One region of the Streptomyces sp. NEAU-YJ-81 genome, then DNA from elsewhere that is predicted to be linked to it. Evidence: riboswitches for the same ligand, from Rfam matches in the RefSeq annotation. Region 1 holds a riboswitch; the other holds the start of a gene.

The links. Region 1 has a riboswitch for thiamine pyrophosphate ahead of J5X86_RS17665 (thiamine ABC transporter substrate binding subunit). Riboswitches for the same ligand answer to the same signal wherever they lie in the genome.
Region 2: linked by a shared signal. The riboswitch ahead of thiO (glycine oxidase ThiO) and the one ahead of J5X86_RS17665 (thiamine ABC transporter substrate binding subunit) in region 1 are both predicted to bind thiamine pyrophosphate.

The regions. Positions count from the first base shown of each region.
Region 1 covers NZ_JAGFNO010000006.1:335,955-343,359, reverse strand. Annotated here, with positions in the region: gene J5X86_RS17685 (hypothetical protein) at 1-528, shown strand, start outside; gene J5X86_RS17680 (LOG family protein) at 634-1,731, shown strand; gene J5X86_RS17675 (ABC transporter ATP-binding protein) at 1,865-2,902, opposite strand; gene J5X86_RS17670 (iron ABC transporter permease) at 2,903-4,516, opposite strand; gene J5X86_RS17665 (thiamine ABC transporter substrate binding subunit) at 4,612-5,685, opposite strand; TPP riboswitch at 5,681-5,785, opposite strand; gene rlmN (23S rRNA (adenine(2503)-C(2))-methyltransferase RlmN) at 5,859-6,965, opposite strand; gene J5X86_RS17655 (phosphatidate cytidylyltransferase) at 7,037-7,405, opposite strand, start outside.
Region 2 covers NZ_JAGFNO010000034.1:49,235-56,639, reverse strand. Annotated here, with positions in the region: gene metF (methylenetetrahydrofolate reductase [NAD(P)H]) at 1-181, opposite strand, end outside; gene thiE (thiamine phosphate synthase) at 355-1,008, opposite strand; gene J5X86_RS42410 (Rv2175c family DNA-binding protein) at 1,211-1,576, opposite strand; gene J5X86_RS42405 (NAD(P)/FAD-dependent oxidoreductase) at 1,679-2,860, opposite strand; TPP riboswitch at 3,066-3,179, shown strand; gene thiO (glycine oxidase ThiO) at 3,237-4,412, shown strand; gene thiS (sulfur carrier protein ThiS) at 4,409-4,609, shown strand; gene J5X86_RS42390 (thiazole synthase) at 4,617-5,507, shown strand; gene J5X86_RS52190 (SRPBCC domain-containing protein) at 5,724-6,182, shown strand; gene pknB (Stk1 family PASTA domain-containing Ser/Thr kinase) at 6,270-7,405, shown strand, end outside.

The DNA of each region.
Region 1 (7,405 bases):
CTCGCCGTGCCGGGCCGGCTCGGCGGCAACCCGCCCGGTGTGGTGGGCGGCTGGGCCCTGGCGGCGCTCGGGCTGGTGCTGGCCGGGCCCGGCCTCACCCATCTGTGCGGCAGGCTGCTGGCCATCGGGCGGCCCGGCGTGCTGCGACTGCTGGCCGGGCGCATGCTCCAGCAGGAGGCCGGTCTTATCGGACGTCCGGTCGGCGCGCTGTGCGCCCTGGCCTCCGCCGGATACACCGTCCTGGAGCTGTACGGAAGGGCCTCCGGGCCGTCCGGCGCCCATGCCTTCGGCCCGCTCACCGGTCTGGGCGCGGCACTGGTCACGCTGTGCGCCGCGGCCACCACCCTGACCGCGGCCGTGGAGGCGAGGAGCGCGCGCGAGCGCACAACGGCCGCGCTGCTCCGCCTCGGCGCACCGGCCCGGCTGCTCCGCGGGGCGGCCGCGCTGCGCGCGACGGCCCTGCTGGCGCTGCTGGTGCCGCTGGTGTGGGTGGTGGCGCATCTCACGGCGATGCCGTTCCGCCGCTGAAAATCTCGGGTGTTGGTGTCCATGCCTGGATTGTGCGACCAAGCGGCCCGGTCACGTTTGCCTCAATCCACAGCCCCCCACCTCCGGTGTGATTAGCATGTCGGCGTGCAGGAACCAGACCGGGAAATAGAGTCCATCGAGGAGTTCGACCAGGTCGTCGCCCGCGGCACCCTGGCCGGGTTCCGGGTCCAGTCCGTGGACCTGACGAGCCGTACGGCCGCGCTCCTCTCCACCGACACCAGCGAGGCGGTCTTCCTCGGCTGCCCGATGGAGTCCGAGGCGGCCGCGAAGGTCCGGGCCGGGAGTGCGCTGGTGTTCCCGCCGGTGCCGGATCTGCCCTTCGATCCGTACCGCGGCACCCTCTACTCGCCCGCGGAGATCTTCGAGGGCCTCACGGAGCGCGGTTACCCGCGGACGCCGGACGCGCTCGCCTACGCCTGGTTCCAGCGGACCAAGACGGACGGCGACATCTTCGCCTCCATGCTGCGCTCCATCCACGACGACGCGGTCTCCGACGCGCTCGACGAATTCCTCGTCGGGACGCGGGTGGTGGGCGTCATGGGCGGCCACGCGCTGGAGCGCGGCTCCGACGGGTTCGCGGGCGCCGCGCGCCTCGGACGGGCCCTGGCGCGGACCGGTCTCACGGTCGCGACGGGCGGCGGGCCGGGCGCGATGGAGGCCGCGAACCTGGGCGCCTACGCCGCTCCGCACGAGGACCCGATGCTGGACGAGGCGCTCGAACTGCTCGGCAAGACCCCCTCGTTCCGGCCGTCCATCGGGCCATGGGCCGAGGCCGCCTTCGCGGTTCGCGAACGCTGGCCGGACGGCGGGGCGTCGGTCGGCATCCCCACCTGGTTCTACGGACACGAGCCGCCGAGCGCGTTCGCCTCACACATCGCCAAGTACTTCGCCAACGCCACCCGGGAGGACGGGCTGTTGGCGCGCTCGACCGCGGGCGTGGTCTTCCTGCCGGGCGCCGCCGGGACCGTCCAGGAGATCTTCGACAACGCGACGCCGAACTACTACGAGTCGCGCGGTGACCCCACCCCGATGGTGCTGGTGGACCGGGACCACTGGACCCGGCGACTGCCGACCTGGCCGCTGCTCGAAGCGCTCGCGGAGGGACGGTCCATGAAGGCCCGTATCGCACTGGTGGACTCGGTGGACGAGGCACCCGAGGCGCTGCTCTCGCTGCTGGGCTGACCCGACGTCACGAAGGCCCCGGCGTGGGAGAGTTCCCGCGCCGGAGGCCCCAGCATGAGGACCGCACCCCGGCGCGCCGTAGTCCAAGCGTCAGGCCCCCGCCGCAAGCGCCCTGACGCCAGGAACTCGCGTGTCAGGAAGCGGCGTCCAACAGCACCACATCGGCCGGGTCGAAGGCCGCCCCCACCCGGGCCCCCGCCTCCGGGGCGTCCCGCAGGGCGCAGGACGCTTGCAGAGGCGGCGCGGCCAGGTCCGCCGGCCGCAGGATGAGCGCCACATGGTCGCCGCGGAAGGTGCGCGTCTCCACGGTGCACGCCAGCCCCTCCTCGGGGTCCGTCAGCCGCACCCCGGCCGGGCGGACCAGCAGCCTGGTGGGGCCCGGCCGGGAGCCGGGCGGAACGGGCAGCTTGCCCCAGCGGGTGTCGGCGACCTCGCCGTCCACGGTCGCCTCGACCACATTGTCGAAGCCGAGGAAACGGGCGACGAACTCGGTGGCGGGCCGCTGCCACACCTCCAGCGGGGTGCCGGTCTGGGCGATCCGGCCGTTGTCCATCACCACCACCCGGTCCGCGAGCGCGAACGCCTCCCCCTGATCATGAGTGACCGCGAGGACGGTGGTCCCCAGCCGTGCGAAGAGCTCGCGGAGTTCCATCACCAGCCGCTCCCGCAGCCCCCGGTCGAGCTGGCCCAGCGGCTCGTCCAGCATCAGCAGCTTGGGCCGCGGGGCCAGCGCGCGGGCGAGCGCCACCCGCTGCTGCTCGCCGCCGGAGAGCGAGTCGACGGGGCGGCGCTGGGCGCCCGGCAGCCCCACCAGCTCCAGCAGTTCGGCGACCCGGCGATCCGCCTCCGCCCGCCCCACCTTGCGCATCCGCAGCCCGAAGGCGACATTGCCGCCCACGTCCCGTTGCGGGAAAAGCTGGTGGTCCTGGAACATCAGCCCCACCCCGCGCCGGTGCGTGGGCACCCCGTTCTGGTCCTGTCCGGCGAGCCACACCCGGCCGTCGTCGGCGCGCTGCAGCCCGGCCACCACGCGCAGCATGGTGGACTTGCCGCTTCCGCTCGGGCCCAGCACACAGACCGTCTCGTGCTCGGCGACCTCCAGATCCACGGCGTCCAGCGCATCGCGCCGGCCGAACCTTACGGTCACCTCGTCCAGTCGCAGCAGCGTCATTCAGAACTCTCCGGAACGGTCGGTGCGGATGCGCTCGAGTGCCAGCAGCGATCCGGCGCAGACCAGCATCAGGATCGTGCTCAGGGCCATCGCCTGCCCGTAGGTGAGCTGTCCGGCCCGGCCCAGGAAACGGGCGATGGCCACCGGGAGGGTCGGCTGGTCGGGGCGCGCGATGAAGACGGTCGCCCCGAACTCGCCCAGGGAGACGGCGAACGCGAAGCCCGCCGCGACCGCCACGGCCCGCCCGACCAGCGGCAGGTCCACTTCCCGCCAGACCCGCCACGGGGACGCCCCGAGCACGGCCGCCGCCTCCCGGAGCCGGTGGTCCACCGCCCGCAGCACGGGCAGCATGGTCCGTACGACGAAGGGCACGCCCACCAGGGCCTGGGCGAGCGGCACCAGGAACCAGGAGGCACGCAGATCCAGCGGGGGCTCGTCGAGGGCGATCAGGAACCCGAATCCCACGGTGACGGCCGAGGTGCCCAGGGGCAGCATCAGCAGCGCGTCGAAGCCCCGTACCAGCCTGCCCGCCTTACGGGTGAGCGCGGCGGCGGCGAGGCCGCCCACGGCGAGGGCGAAGACGGTGGCGACCGCCGCGAACCGCAGGGAGTTCCCGATGGCCTCCATGGGTGCCACGAAGAAGGTGCCTCCGCTGTCGGCGGCCGACTTGAGCGCCTCGTAGTAGGTGAATCCGTAGCCGTCCGGTCCGTTCAGCGAGCGTTCCACCAGCACCGCGAGCGGTGTCACGATCAGCAGCGCGACCACCGCCAGCACGCCCCACAGCAGCGCCCACTGCGCCGGGCCGTTCGGCCGGCGCGCCGTGCGGCCGGGGTCGACGAGCCGCAGGGCGCTCTCCCGGCGCCTTACGGTCCACGCGTGCAGGGCCAACACGGCCGCGACCGCGGCGAACTGGACGAGGGTGAGCACCGCCGCCGTGGGCAGGTCGAGCAGCTGTGCGGTCTCCCGGTAGATCGCCACCTCCAGGGTGGCGTAGCGGGGGCCGCCGAGGATCTGGATCACGCCGAAGGAGGTGAAGGTGAACAGGAACACCATCAGCGCGGCGGCGGCGACTGCGGGGGCCAGCGCGGGCAGCGTCACCCGGCGCCAGGCCGACAGCCGGCTCGCGCCGAGCACCCGCGCGGCCTCCTCCTGGCGCGGGTCGAGCTGGGCCCACAGCCCGCCGACGGTCCTGACGACGACCGCGTAGTTGAAGAAGACATGGGCCAGGAGGATCGCCCAGACGGAGGTGTCGAGCCGCATCCCCCACAGCTCGTCCAGCAGCCCGCCCCGGCCGAGCAGAGCCAGGAAGGCGGATCCGGCGACGACGGTCGGCAGCACGAACGGCACGGTCACCACGGCCCGCAGCAGCCCCTTGCCGGGGAAGTCGAAGCGGGCGAAGACATAGGCGCCGGGCAGCGCGACCGCGAGCGTGAGGGCGGTCGACGCGACCGCCTGCCAGCAGGTGAACCACAGGACGTCCAGCGTCGCCGGATCGGTGACCACCTCGGCGATCCGGCCGAACCGCCACTGCCCGCCGACGCGCAGCCCCCGGGTGACGATGGCGGCCACCGGATAGGCGAAGAAGACCGCGAAGAAGGCGAGCGGCACCGCCATCAGGGCGAGCCGGAGAGCGAGCGCGCGACGGCCGCCGCCGGCTGCCCTGTCGGCCTTACGGTGGCCGTCGGCCGTCTTACGGTTCTCGCGGGGCTCTACAGGACCAGCGAGGACCATGTCTTGACCCACGGCTCACGGTTCTTGGCGATCTTCTGCGGCGCCAGGGTGGCGGAGTCGGCGATCCTGACCCCGTACCGGGTGAACAGCTCCGGCAGCTTGGCGTCCTCGCGCGCCGGGTTGACGTACATGTTCAGCGGGACGTCCTCCTGGAACCGCTTGCTCAGCAGGAAATCCAGCAGCGCCTTGCCGCCCTTGGTGTTGCCCGCTCCGTTCAGCAGCCCGGCGAACTCCACCTGCCGGAAGCAAGTGCCCGTCGCCACCCCGGTGGGGGCCTTGGCGGGCTTGGTCTTGGCGTCGGCCACCTCGGCGGGCGGGCTCGAGGCGTAGGAGACGACGAGCGGCCGGTCGCCCTTGCCGCCGCCGGCCGAGCCGGAGAACCGGTCGTAGTACGCCTGCTCCCAGCCGTCGACGACCTCGACGCCGTTGGCCCGCAGCTTCTTCCAGTAGCCCTTCCAGCCGTCGTCGCCGTACTTGGCGGCCGTGGCGAGGAGGAAGCCGAGGCCGGGGGACGAGGTGGCCGCGTTCTCGGTGACGAGGAGGTTCTTGTAGGCGGGCTTGGTCAGATCCTCCAGCGTCCGGGGCGGCGCCAGCTTCTTGTCGGCGAAGTACTTACGGTCGTAGTTGACGCAGATGTCGCCGAAGTCGACGGGGGTGACGCGGTGCTCGGCCCGGTCGAGCTGAAGGGCCGTCGGGACCTTGTCGAGGCCCTTCGCCGTGTAGGGGGTGAACAGGTCATTGTCGAGCGCCCGGGAGAGCAGGGTGTTGTCGACGCCGAAGAACACATCGCCCTGGGGGTGGCCCTTGGACAGGATCGCCTGGTTGACGGCGGCTCCGGCGTCGCCCCCGGCCTGCACCCGCACCTTGTAGCCGGTCTCCTTGGTGAACTCCTTGAGGACCGCCTTGGAGGCCGCGAACGAGTCGTGCGTGACCAGGGTGACCGTCTTGGAGTCCGCGCCGCTCTTGGAATCCTCGCCGCAGCCGACGAGCGCGCCCAACGCCAGTGAGCCGAAAAGGGCGGCTGAGATGGCACGCCGAAGCTGGCTGTTCATGGTGATGCTGACTCCCTACGCCGGTATGACCCGGATCAGGTCCGAGGGTCTGCGGCCGTGCCGCACTCTCAGCGCTGTGAGCGCTCCCCTGTCGGAATGTTCACTTGTACGGATGTTCAGTTTTGCGACGATCGCATGATGCGACGATGCTCAGGCACCGTATCAGCCGGTCCTCAGCGCTCCGAAGCCGCCAGCTGCCCGCAGGCCCCGTCGATCTCCTGGCCACGGGTGTCCCGGACGGTCACCGGCACCCCGTGGGCCTCCAGGGCCGCCACGAACGCCTTCTCGTCCTCGGGCCGGGACGCCGTCCACTTGGAGCCGGGCGTCGGGTTGAGCGGAATGAGGTTCACATGCACCCGGCGGCCCTTGAGCAGCCGGCCGAGCAGATCGGCGCGCCACGCCTGGTCGTTGATGTCCTTGATCAGCGCGTACTCGATGGAGACCCGGCGGCCGGACTTCTCCGCGTACTCCCACGCGGCGTCCAGGACTTCGCGCACCTTCCAGCGGGTGTTGACCGGCACGAGGGTGTCGCGCAGCTCGTCGTCGGGCGCGTGCAGCGACACCGCGAGCCGGCACTTGAACCCCTCGTCGGCGAACCGCAGCATCGCCGGCACGAGGCCGACGGTCGAGACGGTGATCCCGCGCTGCGAAAGGCCGAGGCCGTCGGGCTCGGGGTCGGTGAGCCGGCGGATGGCGCCGACGACGCGGTTGTAGTTGGCCAGCGGCTCGCCCATGCCCATGAAGACGATGTTGGACAGCCGGGCCGGCCCACCGGGGATCTCACCGTCGCGGAGGGCCCGCATTCCGTCGACGATCTGGTGCACGATCTCGGCGGTGGACAGATTGCGGTCCAGCCCCGCCTGGCCGGTGGCGCAGAACGGGCAGTTCATCCCGCAGCCCGCCTGTGAGCTGATGCACATGGTGACCCGGTCCGGGTAGCGCATCAGTACGGACTCCACGAGCGTGCCGTCGAAGAGCCGCCACAGGGTCTTGCGCGTGGTGTCGTCGTCGCAGCTGATGTGGCGCACCACGCTCATCAGCTCCGGCAGCAGCCCGGCGGCCAGCTTCTCGCGCGCGGCGGCCGGTATGTCGCTCCACTGTGCGGGGTCGTCGACGTAACGCGCGAAGTAGTGACGCGACACCTGACTGGCCCGGAAGGGCTTCTCCCCGAGGGCGGCGACGGCCTCCCGGCGCTCGGCGGGTGTGAGGTCGGCAAGATGCCGCGGGGGCTTCTTGGCCCCGCGCGGCGCGGCGAAGGTGAGTTCTCCGGGCTTAGGCATGATTCACCCAGTGTCGCAGACGTACGAAGGGCCCCGCGCCATGTGTGGCGCGGGGCCCGTGGGCGGCCTCGTCAGCCGCCGCCCACGAAGATCACCAGCAGCAGCCACGCGACCGGCGCGGTGGGCAGCAGCGAGTCGAGCCGGTCCATGATCCCGCCATGGCCGGGCAGCAGCTTGCCCATGTCCTTGATGCCGAGGTCCCGCTTGATCATGGACTCGCCGAGGTCGCCCAGGGTCGCGCTGACCGCGACGGCGAGGCCGAGCAGCAGGCCCTGCCACCAGACGCCGTCGTCGATGAGGTACTGCATGCACAGCGCGCCCGCGACCATCGCGAAGGTCACCGCGCCCAGCAGCCCCTCGCGCGTCTTGCCGGGGCTGATCCGCGGCGCCAGCGGATGCTTGCCGAAGCGCCAGCCCACCGCGTACGCCCCCGTGTCGCT
Region 2 (7,405 bases), on a different contig from region 1:
TCACGGAGACGAAGGTGGGCGAGACGGCTTCCAGCTTGCGGATGGCGTTCCACAGCGTCTGCTCGCCCTTCGCCGTCTTGGGGGCGAAGAATTCGAAGGAATACGACTGCTCGCCCGACGCGAGCAGATCGCGCACGGTCCGGGCGCGATCGGTCCTGGTGGAAGCGGTGCCTAGGGCCATACGTGCAGGCTATCCACCCGGCTCGGCTACGCCCACCCGGCCGCGGAGGTTTGGGGGTTTTGCCAGCTTTCTGTCCGCAGTGCGGACAGCTCGGCGCGCCCTCGACCGGCGGACGAGCCGAGCCGGATGAAAACCGGGTGAAAGCCGGGTGAAAAGCCGGGGCCGGGCCCCGGTCAGGCCGCGCGCACCCGCTTGGCCAGCTCCGCCGTCGCCACCGCCGGGTCGTCGGCAGCGGTGATGGCCCGGACCACGACGATGCGGCGGGCGCCCGCCTCCAGGACCTGATCCAGGTTGGACGCGTCGATTCCGCCGATGGCGAACCACGGCCGCTCGGTGCCCAGCGCCGCGGCGTGGCGCACCAGGGACAGCCCGGGGGCGGGGCGGCCCGGCTTGGTGGGGGTGGGCCAGCAGGGGCCGGTGCAGAAGTAGTCCACACCGGGCTGGACGGCCGCCGCGTCCACCTCCGCCTCCGCATGCGTGGAGCGCCCGATCAGCACGTCCGCGCCGAGGATCGCGCGCGCCGCGGGCACCGGCAGATCGCCCTGGCCCAGATGGAGCACATCCGAGCCGATGGCATGCGCGACATCGGCGCGGTCGTTGACGGCGAGCAGCTTTCCATGGCGACGGCAGGCATCCGCGAGGACCTGGAGGTGCTCCAGCTCCTCGGCCGCCTCCATCTCCTTCTCCCGCAGCTGGACGATGTCCACGCCCGCCGCCAGGACGGCGTCCAGGAACTCCGGCAGGTCGCCCTGGCGCTTCCGTGCGTCGGTGCACAGATAGAGGCGGGCGTCGGCCAGCTGCTCATGCGCGGTGGCGGTGGTGGACATGGTTCGGTACCCCCGGAGGGTCGGCGGCGTACGGGCCGGGCGCGGAGCCCGGCCCGTACGCCGTGTGCGACAACACGCGACTACGTGCGATTACATGCGACAACGGCGACGAAAACGCGAGAGCGACCAGCCCTGTACACGCCCCGTACGGGCTCTGTACGAGCCCGTACGGAAGGCCGCCGAAAGCTGGACGGGAGCAACATCAGACGGCGAGCGCCTGCGCGCGCCGCTTCACTTCCGTACCGCGATTCTCGCCCAGGGCCCGTGCCGGGGTGCCAGGCAGGCTCGGGTCGGGGGTGAAGAGCCACTCCAGCATCTCTTCGTCGCTGAAGCCGTCGTCCTTCAACAGCGTCAAGGTCCCTACGAGGCCCTTGACGACCTTTCCGTCGGCGATGAACTCCTCGGGCACCTGAAGCACCCTGTTCTCGCCACGGCGCACCGCGATCAGCTGGCCCTCCTTGACCAGCTGCCGGACGCGCGTCACCTCGACACCGAGTCGCTCGGCGACGTCGGGGAGGGTGAGCCAGGCGGGGACGAGAGCATCGATCTTTGCGTCAATCTCGGTCACGGAACAAGCCTGCCATCTGGGACTGACAGTGGGTAGCCGGGCGCCCGCCGCGCGGGCCGCCCGGCCCGCCCCACACGCCCCGCCCGGCGGCCAACCGGCCGGTCAGCAGACGGCCGACTTCAGCGGCACCGACGGGTCCTCGGCCCGCGTCCGGTCCAGCCGGGCGCCGCGCTCGATCAGCTTGCGCCCCTGGGCCAGATCGCGCGGACGGCCGACGGCCAGCAGGGCGACCAGGGCGCCCTCGCGCAGCCAGCACACCGACCAGGCGGCACCGGCCGGATCGCCGCGCCAGACCAAGTCATCGGCCTCCGAATGGTGCCCGGCGTACTGCACGAAGCGCCCGAACTGCTCGGACCAGAAATACGGCACCGGGTCGTAGACCGCGCCGGGGAAGTGGGCGACCATCCGGCTCCCCACCACATTGGCGGCGACGGTGCGCGGCCCCTGCAGCGCGTTGTCCCAGTGGTGCACCAGCAGCCGCGTGCCGTAGCGGGCGGACGGGAAGGAGGCACAGTCGCCGACCGCGTAGACGTCCGGCGCCGAGGTGCGCAGCCGGTCGTCGGCGGCGACGGAGCGGTCCTCGGCCAGCTCCACGCCCGAGCCCGCCAGCCAGTCCGTGGCCGGCCGGGCCCCGATCCCGACGACCACCGCGCCCGCCCGCAGCCGGGTGCCGTCGCCGAGCACCAGCCCGCTCTCGTCCACGGAGGCCACCCGGGCGCCGGTCACCAGCCGGGCCCCGTAGTCCTCGTACCAGGCCGCCATGGGGGCCGCGACCTCGGCCGGGAGGGCGCCCGCCAGCGGCCGGTCCGCGGCCTCGACGACGGTCACGGCGCAGCCCGCCTCGCGCGCCGCCGTGGCGAACTCCGCGCCGATCCAGCCCGCCCCCACGACCGCGATCTCGCGCTGCCGGGCGAGCACCGGGCGCAGCCGCACCGCGTCGTCCAGGGTGCGCAGCAGATGGACGCCGGGCACGCCCTCGCTGCCCGGCAGCGGGACCGGCTCAGCGCCGGTGGCGATCACCAGGACGTCGTACGGGAGCTGTCCGGTCGCGGTCTCGACGAGCCGCTTGTCCGTACGGAGCCCGGTGACCTGGACGCCGAGCCGCAGCGTGATGCCGAGCCCGGCGAAGTCCACGTCGAGCGTCGACCCCTCGGCCTTGCCGAGCAGCACGGCCTTGGACAGCGGCGGCCGGTCGTAGGGCTGGTGGGTCTCCGCGCCCAGCAGGACGATCTCCCCCGTCCAGCCCTGTTCGCGTAGCGCGACGGCGGTCTGCACCCCCGCCATGCCCGCTCCGACGATCACCACCCGCTGTTCGCCGCCGCTCGAGGACGGCTTCGTCGTCGTCTCATCGCTCACACGATCACTGTATTGCGGCTGGTGGGGCGGACCGCAGAGGGCGAGGGGAGATCTCGGGCACAGAGGGGAGGGGGCGGGGGCTGGTGGGTGGTCGGGCTTTCGGGCGATTCGGGGCCGTACTAGGGTGGCGGGGCAGAGCACTCGCGGGAGCCCGGACGTACCGGGCTGAGAGGGAGGCTGGAACGGCCTCCGACCGTACGAACCTGATCCGGGTCATGCCGGCGAAGGGAGGGGCACCGTGTCCACGCACGCACCAGGTCACGACGACGGACCACACACCTCTGGGCTTGGCCGCCGACCATCCGTGGGCGGACCGTACGACGCCCTCGTCATCGGGGGCGGCATCATCGGCCTGGTCACGGCCTGGCGGGCGGCCCAGCGGGGGCTGCGCACCGCCCTCGCCGACCCGGCGCCCGGGGGCGGAGCCGCCTGGGTGGCGGCGGGGATGCTGGCCGCCGTCACCGAGCTTCATTACGGTGAGCAGACCCTGCTCGGGCTCAACTTGGCCTCGGCGCGCCGCTATCCGGACTTCGTGGCCGAGCTGGAGGAGGCGAGCGGCCAGGACGTGGGCCACCGCTCTTGCGGCACGCTCGCCGTGGCGTTCGACGCCGACGACCGCGCCCAGCTGCGCGATCTCCACACGTTCCAGCAGGGGCTCGGGCTGGAGACCGAATGGCTGACGGGGCGTGAATGCCGCCGTCTGGAACCGATGCTCGCGCCGGGCGTACACGGCGGGCTGCGCGTCTCCGGCGACAACCAGGTGGACCCGCGGCGGCTGACGGCGGCGCTGCTCACCGCGTGCGAGCGGGCCGGGGTCACCTTCCACCGCGCCCGCGCGGAGCGGCTGTTGCTGGACGGCGACCGCGCCACCGGGATCGAGCTGACCGGGGGTACGCGCCTGGCTGCCGAGCGGACCGTCCTGGCCGCCGGCAGCCTCAGCGGACGGCTCGCGGGCGTCCCCGACGACGTCCTGCCGCCCGTACGACCCGTCAAGGGGCAGGTGCTGCGGCTGTCGGTGCCCGAGCGGTACGCGCCGTTCCTCTCCCGGACCGTACGGGCCGTGGTGCGCGGCGGGCCGGTCTACCTGGTGCCGCGCGAGAACGGCGAGCTGGTCATCGGCGCGACCAGCGAGGAGCTGGGCTGGGACACCACGGTCACCGCGGGCGGGGTCTACGAACTCCTGCGGGACGCCCATGAGGTGGTGCCCGGCATCACCGAACTGCCGCTGGTGGAGACGTGTGCCGGGCTGCGCCCCGGCTCACCCGACAACGCCCCGATGCTCGGCCCGACCGCGCTGCCGGGGCTGCTGCTGGCCACCGGCCACCACCGCAACGGCGTCCTGCTCACCCCGATCACCGGCGATGTCATGGCCGAGGCGCTGACGAGCGGAGAACTCCCGCCGGAGGCCCGGCCGTTCACCCCGCGGCGCTTCGCGGCCCCCGCAGCCACACCCTCCCCAGCACAGGAGCAGCACCCATGACCGTCTCCGTCAACGGCGAGCCCCGCGAGGTCCCGGACGGGACCACCCTCGACCGGCTTGTCGCGACCCTCACCCAGGCGCCCTCGGGCGTCGCCGCCGCCGTCAACGAGACGGTCGTCCCACGCACCCAATGGCCCGCGACCCCGCTCGGCGACGGTGATCGCGTCGAGGTCCTCACCGCGGTCCAAGGAGGCTGATCCACCCATGGCTCCCACCACGGCCGCTACTGCAACCACGGCCGCTACTGCCGCCACACCCGTCACCACCCCCCCGAACGCCCCGGGCCGCGCGCCCCTCACCACCCCCGACCCGCTCACCATCGCCGGGACCGACTTCGGGTCCCGCCTGATCATGGGCACCGGCGGCGCTCCCAGCCTGGAGATCCTGGAACGCTCGCTGCTGGCCTCCGGCACCGAGCTGACGACCGTCGCGATGCGGCGGCTCGACCCCACGGTGCAAGGGTCGGTGCTCTCCGTTCTGAACCGGCACGGCATCCGCCCGCTCCCCAACACCGCCGGGTGTTTCACCGCCGGTGAGGCCGTGCTCACCGCCCGCCTCGCCCGGGAGGCCCTGGGCACGGACTGGGTCAAGCTGGAGGTGGTCGCCGACGAGCGCACCCTGCTCCCCGATCCGATCGAGCTGCTGGACGCCGCCGAGACGCTGGTCAACGACGGGTTCACGGTCCTCCCGTACACCAATGACGACCCGATCCTGGCCCGGAAGCTGGAGGACGTCGGCTGCGCCGCGATCATGCCGCTCGGCTCCCCGATCGGCTCCGGTCTCGGCATCCGCAATCCGCACAACTTCCAGCTGATCACCGAGCGCGCCACCGTGCCGGTGATCCTGGACGCGGGCGCGGGGACCGCATCGGACGCCGCGCTGGCCATGGAGCTCGGGTGCGCGGCGGTGATGCTCGCCTCGGCCGTCACCCGGGCCCAGGAGCCGGAGCTGATGGCGGGGGCGATGCGGCACGCGGTGGAGGCGGGCCGGCTGGCCCACCGGGCGGGCCGGATCCCGCGCCGCCACTTCGCCGAGGCGTCGAGCCCGACGGAGGGCCTGGCGGCCCTGGACCCCGAGCGCCCGGCGTTCGGCTAGCCCCTGTCCGGGCAGGGCGCTCGGCCAGCCGCCGTCCGGGCAGGGCGTTCGGCCGGTCCCCCGCCCGAACCCGGCGCTCGACCAGACCCCCGCCCAAGCCCGGCGTCCGGCCATGCCCCCGCCCAGCGACCCAGCGTCCGGCCCGCCGCTGTCCGGGCCCGGCGCGGCCCTCTACCGTGGATTGAGGGAGCAGCGCACAGCGCGGAGGTGGTCGCCGTGACCGTGACCGTGGACGACCGGATCGAGCGCGAGGTGTACGTACCGGCGCCGATCGACCGGGTGTGGCGGGTGCTGACGACGCCCGAGCACATCCGCGTCTGGTACGCCCCCGGCGGCTGCGAGATCGATCCGCACCCCGGCGGGAGGCTCCGGTTCCGGTGGGACGAACACGGAGAGTTCCACGGTCAGGTCGAGCAGGCGGTCCCCGACACGCTCTTCCGCTTCCGGCTGGCCCTGGAACCCGATCACGCGCCCTCGGACCCCGGGGAGGCGACCCTGGTGGAGTTCGCGCTCTCCCCCGAGGGGCGGGGCACCCGGCTGCGGCTGGCGGAGAGCGGTATCCGTGCCCTGGCCGTCCCCGACGACGCCAAGGCCAAGCACGCCGAGTACGCCACGCTGTCCTGGACCTCCGCGCTCGAGGAGCTGGCCGCGATCGCCGCCGCGTCGCACAACTGACCCGCCGGTGTCACCGTTCCGCTGCAGTACCCGCCCCACCTGGGGCGGGCGGTCATGGCTCATATCGATGCCTCGTAGACTTCCCCCGTGGATACGACCCTCCAGGACCCCCTCGTCGGGCAGGAGCTCGACGGCCGCTACCGCGTTGAGGCGCGGATCGCCGTTGGCGGGATGGCGACGGTCTACCGGGCCGTCGACACCCGGCTGGACCGTGTGCTCGCCCTGAAGGTGATGCACCAGAGCCTCGCCTCCGACGCCGCCTTCGTCGACCGCTTCATCCGTGAGGCGAAGTCCGTCGCGAGACTCGCGCACGCCAATGTGGTCGCCGTCTACGACCAGGGAGCGGACGGCGGCCATGTCTATCTGGCCATGGAATACGTCGCGGGCTGCACCCTGCGCGATGTGCTCCGCGGGCGCGGGGCGCTGCATCCGCGCGCCGCGCTGGACATCCTGGAGCCGGTGCTGGCCGCGCTCGGGGCGGCCCACCGCGCCGGTTTCGTCCACCGCGACATGAAGCCCGAGAACGTGCTGATCGGGGACGACGGCCGGGTCAAAGTCGCCGACTTCGGCCTGGTCCGGGCGGTGGACACCAACACCAGCGCCTCCACCGGCACCGTCCTCGGCACCGTGTCCTATCTCGCGCCCGAGCAGATCGAGCACGGCACGGCCGACCCCCGCGCGGATGTCTACGCCTGCGGTGTGGTGCTGTACGAGATGCTGACCGGCTCCAAGCCGCACGGCGGCAGTACCCCGGCGCAGGTCCTCTACCAGCATCTGAACGAGGACGTCCCGCCGCCGTCCGCCCTCGCGCCCGGGGTCGCCCCGGAGCTGGACGCGCTGGTCGCCTCGGCCACCGCGCGCGCGACCGAGGGGCGTCCCGTCGACGCCGTCGCGCTGCTGAGCGCGACCCGCGCGGTGCGGGCCGCGCTGACCGACGACCAGCTGGACGCGGTACCGCCGCAGGCCAGGGAGGACACCTCGGCCGGCGCCGAGAACCGTACGACGGTGATTCCGCGACCGGCGGCCGCCGTCGACGACGAGCAGGAGCTGCTCAACCACACCAGCCGTCTGGAGCTGCCGCCGGAACCGCCTCGGCAGCAGGGGCATGGCCGACGCGGCCGGGGCGGGATGTCGCGCCGCGGGATCATGACGATCGTCGCCGCGGTGGTGCTGGCGATCGCCCTCGCCGCCGGTGTCTGGTACATCAGCGCCGGCCAGTTCAC